One region of the Achromobacter sp. 1014246743 genome, then DNA from elsewhere that is predicted to be linked to it. Evidence: predicted binding sites of a transcription regulator. Region 1 holds the regulator's gene; the other holds the start of a gene.
The links. The regulator LexA, encoded in region 1, represses DNA repair genes until DNA is damaged. The targets are predictions, from matches to a motif close to ACTGTATNNNNATACAGT.
Positions count from the first base shown of each region.

Region 1 (4,422 bases):
CGCCGCGAGATCTGGTCGCCCGCGCGCAGGATCAGCACCATCGCGTGATAGTCGCCCGGGTTGCCGATACCGTAGATGCACGACACCGTGCCGACGATGATCGTGTCGCGACGTTCGAGAAGGCTCTTGGTCGCCGACAGGCGCATCTGCTCGATGTGCTCGTTGATGGACGAGTCCTTTTCAATGAACAGGTCGCGCGTGGGTACGTAGGCTTCGGGTTGGTAGTAGTCGTAATACGAAACGAAATACTCGATCGCATTCTTGGGGAAGAACTCGCGCATTTCGGCGTACAACTGCGCCGCCAGGGTCTTGTTCGGGGCCAGAACCAGGGCCGGCCGCCCGAGCTGGGCGATGACGTTGGCCATGGTGTAGGTCTTGCCCGACCCGGTCACACCCAGCAGGGTCTGGAACATCAGGCCGTCCTGCACCCCCTGGACCAGGCCCTCGATGGCCGCAGGCTGGTCGCCGGCCGGCGGGTAAGGCTGGTACAGATGAAACGGGCTATCCGGGAAATCCACGAATCCGGCACCCGCCGGGCCTGCACCGGGCGCCGCCGCAACGGGGGCTGCGCCGGCCGGATCGGTGGTCGAACCCGCGGCTGCGGCACCCGCCGTACTTGGGTCTATTGCGCTCTTAGGCATGCTAGACTGTTCCCAGGGTAAACCCCCCATTATCCACAGCACTTCCCACTGCGTCCACTCACCCTCAGCAGAGTCCCATGAGCACCCTTTTCGATTCCGTCGAACTCGCGCCGCGCGACCCCATTCTTGGTCTGAACGAACAATACAACGCGGATACCCGCCCCGGTAAAGTCAACCTGGGCGTTGGCGTGTACTACGACGACCAGGGCCGGATTCCCCTGCTGGGCGCGGTGCGCAAGGCCGAAATCGCCCGCATCGAAGCCGCCGCTGCCCGCGGCTATCTGCCGATCGAGGGCATCGCCGGCTACAACCAGGGCGCGCAAGCCCTGCTGATCGGCAAGGATTCCCCCCTGGTGACCGAAGGCCGCGTCCTCACCACCCAGGCCCTGGGCGGCACCGGCGCCCTCAAGATCGGCGCCGACTTCCTGCGCCAGCTGCTGCCGACCGCCAAGGTCCTGATCAGCGACCCCAGCTGGGAAAACCACCGCGCGCTGTTCGAACGCGCCGGCTTCGAAGTCGGCACCTACGCCTACTACGATGCCGCCACCCGTGGCCTGAATTTCGATGGCATGCTGGCCGCGCTGAAGGCCGCGCCGGCCCAGACCGTCGTCGTGCTGCACGCTTGCTGCCACAACCCCACGGGCGTGGACCCCACCTTCGAACAATGGCAGCAGATCGCCGCCGTCGTGAAGGAAAACAACCTGGTCCCGTTCCTGGACATCGCCTACCAGGGTTTCGGCGAAGGCCTCAAGGAAGATGCCGCCGTCGTGCGCCTGTTCGCCGACCTGAACATGACCATGTTCATCAGCTCGTCGTTCTCGAAGTCGTTCTCGCTGTACGGCGAGCGCGTCGGCGCCCTGACCGTCGTGGCCGGCAGCAAAGACCAGGCCACCCGCGTCCTGAGCCAGCTCAAGCGCGTCATCCGCACCAACTATTCCAACCCGCCCACCCACGGCGGCACGATCGTCTCGACGGTGCTGAACACGCCTGAACTGTTCGCCATGTGGGAACAGGAACTCGGCGCCATGCGCGACCGTATCCGCCTGATGCGCAAGCAACTGGTCGAGAAAATCAAGGAACACGGCGGCAAGCAGGACTTCAGCTTCGTGCTGCAGCAACGCGGCATGTTCTCGTACTCGGGCCTGACCTCGGCCCAGGTCGACCGCCTGCGCGAAGAGCATGGCGTCTATGCCGTCTCCAGCGGCCGCATCTGCGTTGCCGCCCTGAACAGCGGCAACATCGACCAGGTCGCCAAGGGCATCGCCGCGGTGCTGTAAAGCGCCTCGCACTGCCGGCACCAGCCAGACGGGACCTTCGGGTCCCGTTTTCATTGCCCGCGATTTATGGGTCTCTTGCCCTGGCGCTCGACACCCGCTTGCTTTTTTGCGTTATGTCCCCCAGAATGCTGCTGTATATATGTACAGTCCGACCCCAAACGGATCATCGCCATGGCCAGCAAACTCACTGATCGTCAACAGCAAATCCTGGACCTCATCCGGCAAACCGTCGCGCGCACGGGCTTTCCGCCCACCCGCGCCGAAATTGCCTTGGCCCTGGGATTTCGCTCGCCCAACGCGGCCGAAGACCATCTCAAGGCCCTGGCCCGCAAAGGCGCCATTGAGCTCACGGCCGGCGCCTCGCGCGGCATCCGCCTGAAAGACGCCTCGGCCGCCCCGACGCAAGCCGCCCTGCCCCTGCCGGGCCTGGCGCAGTTGCTGCTGCCGTTGGTAGGCCGGGTGGCCGCCGGCAGCCCCATCCTGGCCGCCGAACACGTCGAACGCGAAATCGGCGTCGACTCCAGCCTGTTCGCCCAGGCACCCGACTACCTGCTCAAGGTGCGCGGCATGAGCATGCGCGATGCCGGCATCCTCGAAGGCGACCTGCTCGCCGTCAAGAAGGCCTCCGAAGCCCGCAACGGCCAGATCGTGGTGGCCCGCCTGGGCGACGACGTCACCGTCAAGCGCCTGCAGCGCCAGCACGGCCGTATCGAACTGCTGCCCGAAAACCCCGACTTCGACACCATCGTGGTCGAAGCCGACCAGGAATTCGCGCTCGAAGGCATCGCGGTCGGCCTGATCCGCACCCACGCACTGCATTGATGCACCACTGAACCGCGCCTGGCTGGCCTCGCAGGCCGTTCCAGGTTCTCTATACGGCTCCCGCCCGGCCAGCGTCGCCGAGACACGCCGCAGTGCGGCCAAGCCTAAAAAAGAAACCCCGCCAAGGCGGGGTTTCTTGTTGAAGGCGCCGCAAGCAGCGCCTCTCGGGCCAGCATCAGTGCTTGAGCACCGGGTCCGTCGAGCCCGGCTCGGCCGGCTTGGCCACCAGCGGTTCCTTCACCGCCTCGTCTTCGGCCAGCGGCTCGGGCAGGCGTTCCAGGGCCAGTTCCAGCACCTTGTCGATCCAGCGCACCGGCACGATCTCGAGATGGTTCTTGACGTTGTCCGGGATCTCCGCCAAATCCTTGACGTTTTCTTCCGGGATCAAGACCGTCTTGATGCCACCGCGGTGAGCGGCCAACAGCTTTTCCTTCAAGCCGCCGATCGGCAGGACTTCGCCACGCAACGTGATTTCGCCCGTCATGGCGACATCGGCGCGCACCGGGATGCGCGACAGCGCCGACACCATGGCCGTGGTGATCGCAATACCCGCAGACGGACCGTCCTTGGGCGTCGCGCCTTCCGGCACGTGCACGTGCATGTCATGCTTCTCGAACACGCTGTCTGCAAAGCCCAGGCGACGGGCGCGTGAGCGCACCACCGTACGAGCCGCTTCGACCGATTCCTTCATCACGTCGCCCAGCGAACCGGTGCGTTGGATCACGCCCTTGCCGGGCATGTCCGCCACTTCGATCGTGAGCAGGTCGCCACCGACTTCCGTCCAGGCCAGGCCGGTCACTTGACCGATCTGGTTTTCCTTTTCGGCCATGCCGAAGGTGTAGCGGCGCACGCCGAGGTAGTCGCTCAGGTTGTCGCCCGTGACATTGACCGGCTTGACCTCGAGGGTCTTGCCTTCGGCCTTGGCACGATCGGTCTGGGTCAGCAATTGCTTGATGACTTTGCGGCAGATCTTGCCCACTTCGCGCTCGAGCGCACGCACACCGGCTTCGCGGGTGTAGTAGCGCACGATGTCGCGCAAGGCGCTGTCGTCGACGGTAAGCTCGGTATCCTTCACGCCGTTGTTCTTCATCAGCTTGGGCAGCAGATGGTCGCGGGCGATGTGGATCTTTTCTTCCTCGGTGTAACCCGACAGGCGGATCACTTCCATGCGGTCCAGCAGCGCCGGCGGAATGTTCAGCGTGTTGCTGGTCGCCACGAACATGACGTCGGACAGATCGAAGTCAACCTCGATGTAGTGGTCCTGGAACGTGTGGTTCTGTTCAGGATCCAGCACTTCGAGCAGCGCCGACGAGGGATCGCCACGGAAATCCATGCCCAGCTTGTCGATTTCGTCGAGCAGGAACAAGGGATTGCGCACGCCGACCTTCGACATGTTCTGGACGATCTTGCCCGGCATCGAACCGATGTAGGTCCGACGATGGCCGCGGATCTCGGCTTCGTCGCGCACGCCACCCAGGGCCATGCGCACGAACTTGCGGTTCGTGGCCTTGGCGATGGACTGGCCGAGCGAGGTCTTGCCGACGCCCGGAGGGCCGACCAGGCACAGGATAGGCGCCTTGACCTTGTCCACGCGCTGTTGCACGGCAAGGTATTCAAGGATGCGTTCCTTCACCTTTTCCAGGCCGTAGTGGTCGTTGTCCAGTACGGTCTCGGCGTTGGCG
Region 1 is NZ_JCBANA010000020.1:71,802-76,223, reverse strand. Features, by position in the region: gene uvrB (excinuclease ABC subunit UvrB) at 1-518, opposite strand, end outside; gene AC6LJ2_RS10900 (amino acid aminotransferase) at 719-1,918, shown strand; gene lexA (transcriptional repressor LexA) at 2,090-2,740, shown strand; gene lon (endopeptidase La) at 2,916-4,422, opposite strand, start outside.

Region 2 (4,422 bases), on a different contig from region 1:
GTTCAGGTCGGTGGCAGCCAGGCCGATCGCGCTGGGGTTCTCGGCGCGCGCCAGCAGCAGCAACTGGTTGACCAGCCGGGTCGCGCGTTCTGAGCCGGTCACCAACTGGCGCAGGCTGGACTGCATTTCCTCGGGACTGGCGTCGCGCAGGGCCAATTCGGCCTGTGTGCGCAGGCCGGCCAGCGGCGTCTTCAACTGGTGCGCGGCATCGGCGACGAAGCGGCGCTGCGCCTGCACGTTGGCCGACAGGCGATCCAGCAGATCGTTCATGGCCGCCACCAGCGGCGCGATCTCGGACGGCGCGGCGCGTTCATCGATGGGCGACAGGTCGTCGGGTCGGCGCGCCCGCAAGCGCTGCTGCAGTGCGTTCAGCGGCGCGACGCCGCGCGACAGCCCGAACCACACCAGCAGCACCGCGATCGGCAGCACCACGAATTGCGGAATGATCACGCCCTTGATGATGTCGTTGGCAAGCTGGGTGCGTTTTTCGACCGTCTCGGCGACGATCAGCAGCGCGGGCTGGGTGTTGGGCAGGTTCAGGTCGACCCAGGTGTAGGCCAGGCGGATGCCGAAGCCGCGCAGGGTGTCGTCTTCGTACTGCACTTCGCCGGGGCGGGGCTGGCCCACCGAGGCGGGCAGCGGCAGGGCGCGGTCGCCGCCGAGGTACTCGCCGCGGCTGCCCAGGGCCAGCCAGAAGACGCTGTCGGTCTCGTCGGCGCGCAGCACCTCGCGCGCCGGATCGGTCATGCGCAGCACCGCGCGGCCGTCCTGGGCGTGCACCTGGCGGGTCAGTACGTGCAGGTTGTTGGCCAGTGCGCGGTCGTAGGGCACGTTGGCGATGTTCTGCGCCACCACATAGGTGATGGCCACGCTCATGGGCCACAGCAGGAACAGCGGCGCCAGCATCCAGTCCAGGATCTCGCCCAGCAGCGAGCGCTGCGGCGGCGCGAAGCTGGGGCCGCGGGCGCCGGCCCGCATGACATCCAGCGCTTCCTGGTTGAGCGCCTCCGGCGTGGCAGGCTCAGCTTGCGAGGTACGCCGCACCCTGGTCCCGTTCAAGGCAGTAGCCCAGGCCGCGCACCGTCACGATCTTCACCCCGCTGGGTTCCAGCTTCTTGCGCAGGCGGTGCACATAGACTTCGATGGCGTTGGTGCTGACCTCTTCACCCCATTCGCACAGGTGGTCGACCAACTGGGTCTTGCTGACCATGCGGCCGCTGCGGGTCAGCAGGATTTCCAGCAGGCTGACTTCGCGGGCGGACAGGTCCAGCGTCTGGTCGTCGACCATGGCCACACGCCCGGTCTGGTCGAACACCAGCCGGCCGTGCTTGAGCAGCGTGGCGCCGCCGCCCGCGCCGCGACGGGTCAGGGCGCGCACGCGCGCTTCGAGCTCGGACAGCGCGAAAGGCTTGGCCATGTAGTCGTCGGCGCCCAGGTCCAGGCCTTTGACGCGCTGTTCGATGCTGTCGGCGGCGGTCAGGATGAGGACGGGCAGGGCGGAATTGCGGGCGCGCAGCCGGCGCAGCACCTCCAGCCCCGCCAACTGCGGCAAGCCGAGGTCGAGGATGAGCAGGTCGAAGGCCTGGGCCGCCAGCGCGGAATCGGCGGCCAGCCCGTCGCGTACGGCATCCACCGCGTAGCCGTTATGGCGCAACGAGCGTGACAGGCCGTCGGCCAGGATGCTGTCGTCTTCGGCGATCAGGATGCGCATGGGCTGCTGAATAAAGAGGGGAAACCGGCAACGCGCACCGGGCGCGCGCTGGCCGCCGCGGGGCTTGTGACCCAGGGCGGGCGGCCCGGCGGGCAATGGGGACATAACGCCGGGGGTATCCGCGATTCTGGCATAGGCCACGGCGCTTGCCCACTCAGGGAATACGTGGAAAACTCTGGCACACTGGTTTTTTGTACAGTACAATCCGATGCCATAATCTGCGCTATCCGAAATCTCAGGACAATCCGGTAGCTCGATACCCCCTCGACAACTCCGGTATCTCGACAACCCCGGTATCTCGACAACCCCGTACCGCGCCCCGATACATTACAGACAGGACTCTACATGGACGACAAAACCACCAAGGCCGCCGCTTCGGAAAAAGCCAAGGCGCTTGCCGCCGCGCTTTCGCAGATCGAAAAGCAGTTCGGCAAGGGCTCGATCATGCGCTACGGCGACAACGAGGTCTCGCACGACATCCAGGTGGTGTCCACGGGGTCGTTGGGGCTGGATATCGCACTGGGCGTCGGCGGCCTGCCGCGGGGCCGCGTGGTTGAAATCTACGGTCCGGAATCCTCGGGCAAAACCACGCTGACCCTGCAGGTCATTGCCGAAATGCAGAAAATCGGCGGCACCTGCGCCTTCGTCGACGCCGAACACGCGCTGGACGTGCAGTACGCCAACAAGCTGGGCGTCAACCTGACCGACCTGCTGATCTCGCAGCCGGACACGGGCGAGCAGGCCCTGGAAATCACCGACGCCCTGGTGCGTTCGGGGTCTGTCGACCTGATCGTCATCGACTCGGTCGCGGCCCTGGTGCCCAAGGCCGAAATCGAAGGCGAAATGGGCGATTCGCTGCCGGGCCTGCAGGCCCGCCTGATGAGCCAGGCGCTGCGCAAGCTGACCGCCACCATCAAGCGCACCAATTGCATGGTCATCTTCATCAACCAGATCCGCATGAAGATCGGCGTCATGTTCGGCAACCCCGAAACCACCACCGGCGGCAACGCGCTCAAGTTCTACGCCTCGGTCCGCCTGGACATCCGCCGCATCGGTTCCATCAAGAAGGGCGACGAGGTCGTCGGTAATGAAACCCGCGTCAAGGTCGTCAAGAACAAGGTGGCGCCGCCGTTCAAGCAGGCCGAATTCGACATCATGTATGGCGCCGGCATCTCTCGCGAAGGCGAAATCATCGATCTGGGCGTGGCCGCCAACGTGGTGGACAAGTCTGGCGCGTGGTACAGCTACAACGGCAACCGCATCGGCCAGGGCAAGGACAACGTCCGCGAATACCTGAAAGAGCACAAGGAAATCGCGATCGAAATCGAAAACCGCGTTCGCGAAAACCAGGGCATCGTCAGCCGCGCGGCTGAATTCGTTCCCACCGCGGAAGACGACGCCGAGTAAATCGTCCGGCATCCGTCGCCAGGCCCCGATGCCGGGGTCCGGCATCGTCGCCGGGCCTTTCCGCCCGGTTGCCAGCGGCAGGCTCCCATGCATCAGGCCCCCACGTTGCGGGGCCAGCATGAGAGACCTGCCGCTGGCACATAGCAAGCAGGAAGCGCATGAGCTGGAAACCCTCCGCCGCGTCCGCTGACCGCCTACGCGCCAAGCTGGACGACGAATTCGAAACCGTGGCCAAGCCCGATGGGCTGCGCCGCACGTCGGACGCGCGGCGCGGGGCGGGTGCGGATGGCCGGGGCGGCGACGACGCGCCGCCCGATCAATGGCAGCGCAGCTCCGAAATGCGAGCCAGCGGCCGCAAAGGCGCGTCCAATCGATACGGCTCGCGCGCAGGTTCTGCCCGGGATGCAAAGGTTTCGGACGGCGATCCGTCGGACGGCGATCCGTCGGGCGGCGATCCGTCGGGCGGCGCCCGCGAGGCCAAGGCCCCGCCCAAGGGGCCGTCCTTGAAGATGCGCGCCGTGGGGTATCTGTCGCGGCGCGAACATGCCCGCGAAGAACTGGCTCGCAAGCTCGCCCCGCACGCCGACGATCCGGCCGAGGTCGACACCGTGCTCGACGCGCTGGAAAAAGAAGGCTGGCTGTCCACCGAACGCTTCGCACAGAGCTTGGTGCACCGGCGCGCTTCGCGCCAGGGGGCGGCCCGCATCGTCCAGGAACTGCGGCAGCACGGCGTGGACGACAGCCAGGTGGCCGAACTGCGCGAGCAACTGCGGGCCACGGAATACGACCGAGCACTGGAAGTCTGGAAAAGAAAGTTCGACGCCAAGCCCGAAGACCGCGCTGCGTATGCCAGGCAGGCCCGCTTCCTGGCCAGCCGTGGTTTTGCGCACGATGTCATTCGGCGCATCCTGGGCGCAGGCGACGACGAGTAGGCAGCGCAACGCGGGGTATCGCTGGATCGCGTCATTGCCGATCTTCTGACTGCCGGGCCGGCGCATCGTCAGCGCGGGCCGCGGGTTCGCCGTGCGACGGCCCGCTTTGCGCCGCGGCCGTTTACTTCGCCGACTTGATCCCGCTGAGCGTCTTGAAGCAGACGTCGCGAGTCAGGGTCAGGAATTCATCGATGTAAGACGCGTCTGTGTCTTCGCTGCGCACCGTGGCGTACAGCGTGCGCCAGACGCCCTGCGGCCCCAGCCGGCACTGGCGCAGCCAGCCCTGGTTCATGTATTCGGTCAACGCCCAGTTGGGCAGGGCGGCCACGCCTCGGTTGCTGGCAACCAGTTGCGCGATGATCGGCGTCAGTT
Region 2 is NZ_JCBANA010000017.1:46,617-51,038, forward strand. Features, by position in the region: gene AC6LJ2_RS09570 (sensor histidine kinase) at 1-906, opposite strand, end outside; gene AC6LJ2_RS09575 (response regulator transcription factor) at 1,022-1,711, opposite strand; gene recA (recombinase RecA) at 2,057-3,118, shown strand; gene recX (recombination regulator RecX) at 3,277-4,050, shown strand; gene AC6LJ2_RS09590 (LysR family transcriptional regulator) at 4,172-4,422, opposite strand, start outside.
Region 2: the regulator LexA is predicted to act here: its motif matches at 1,894-1,911, upstream of recA (recombinase RecA).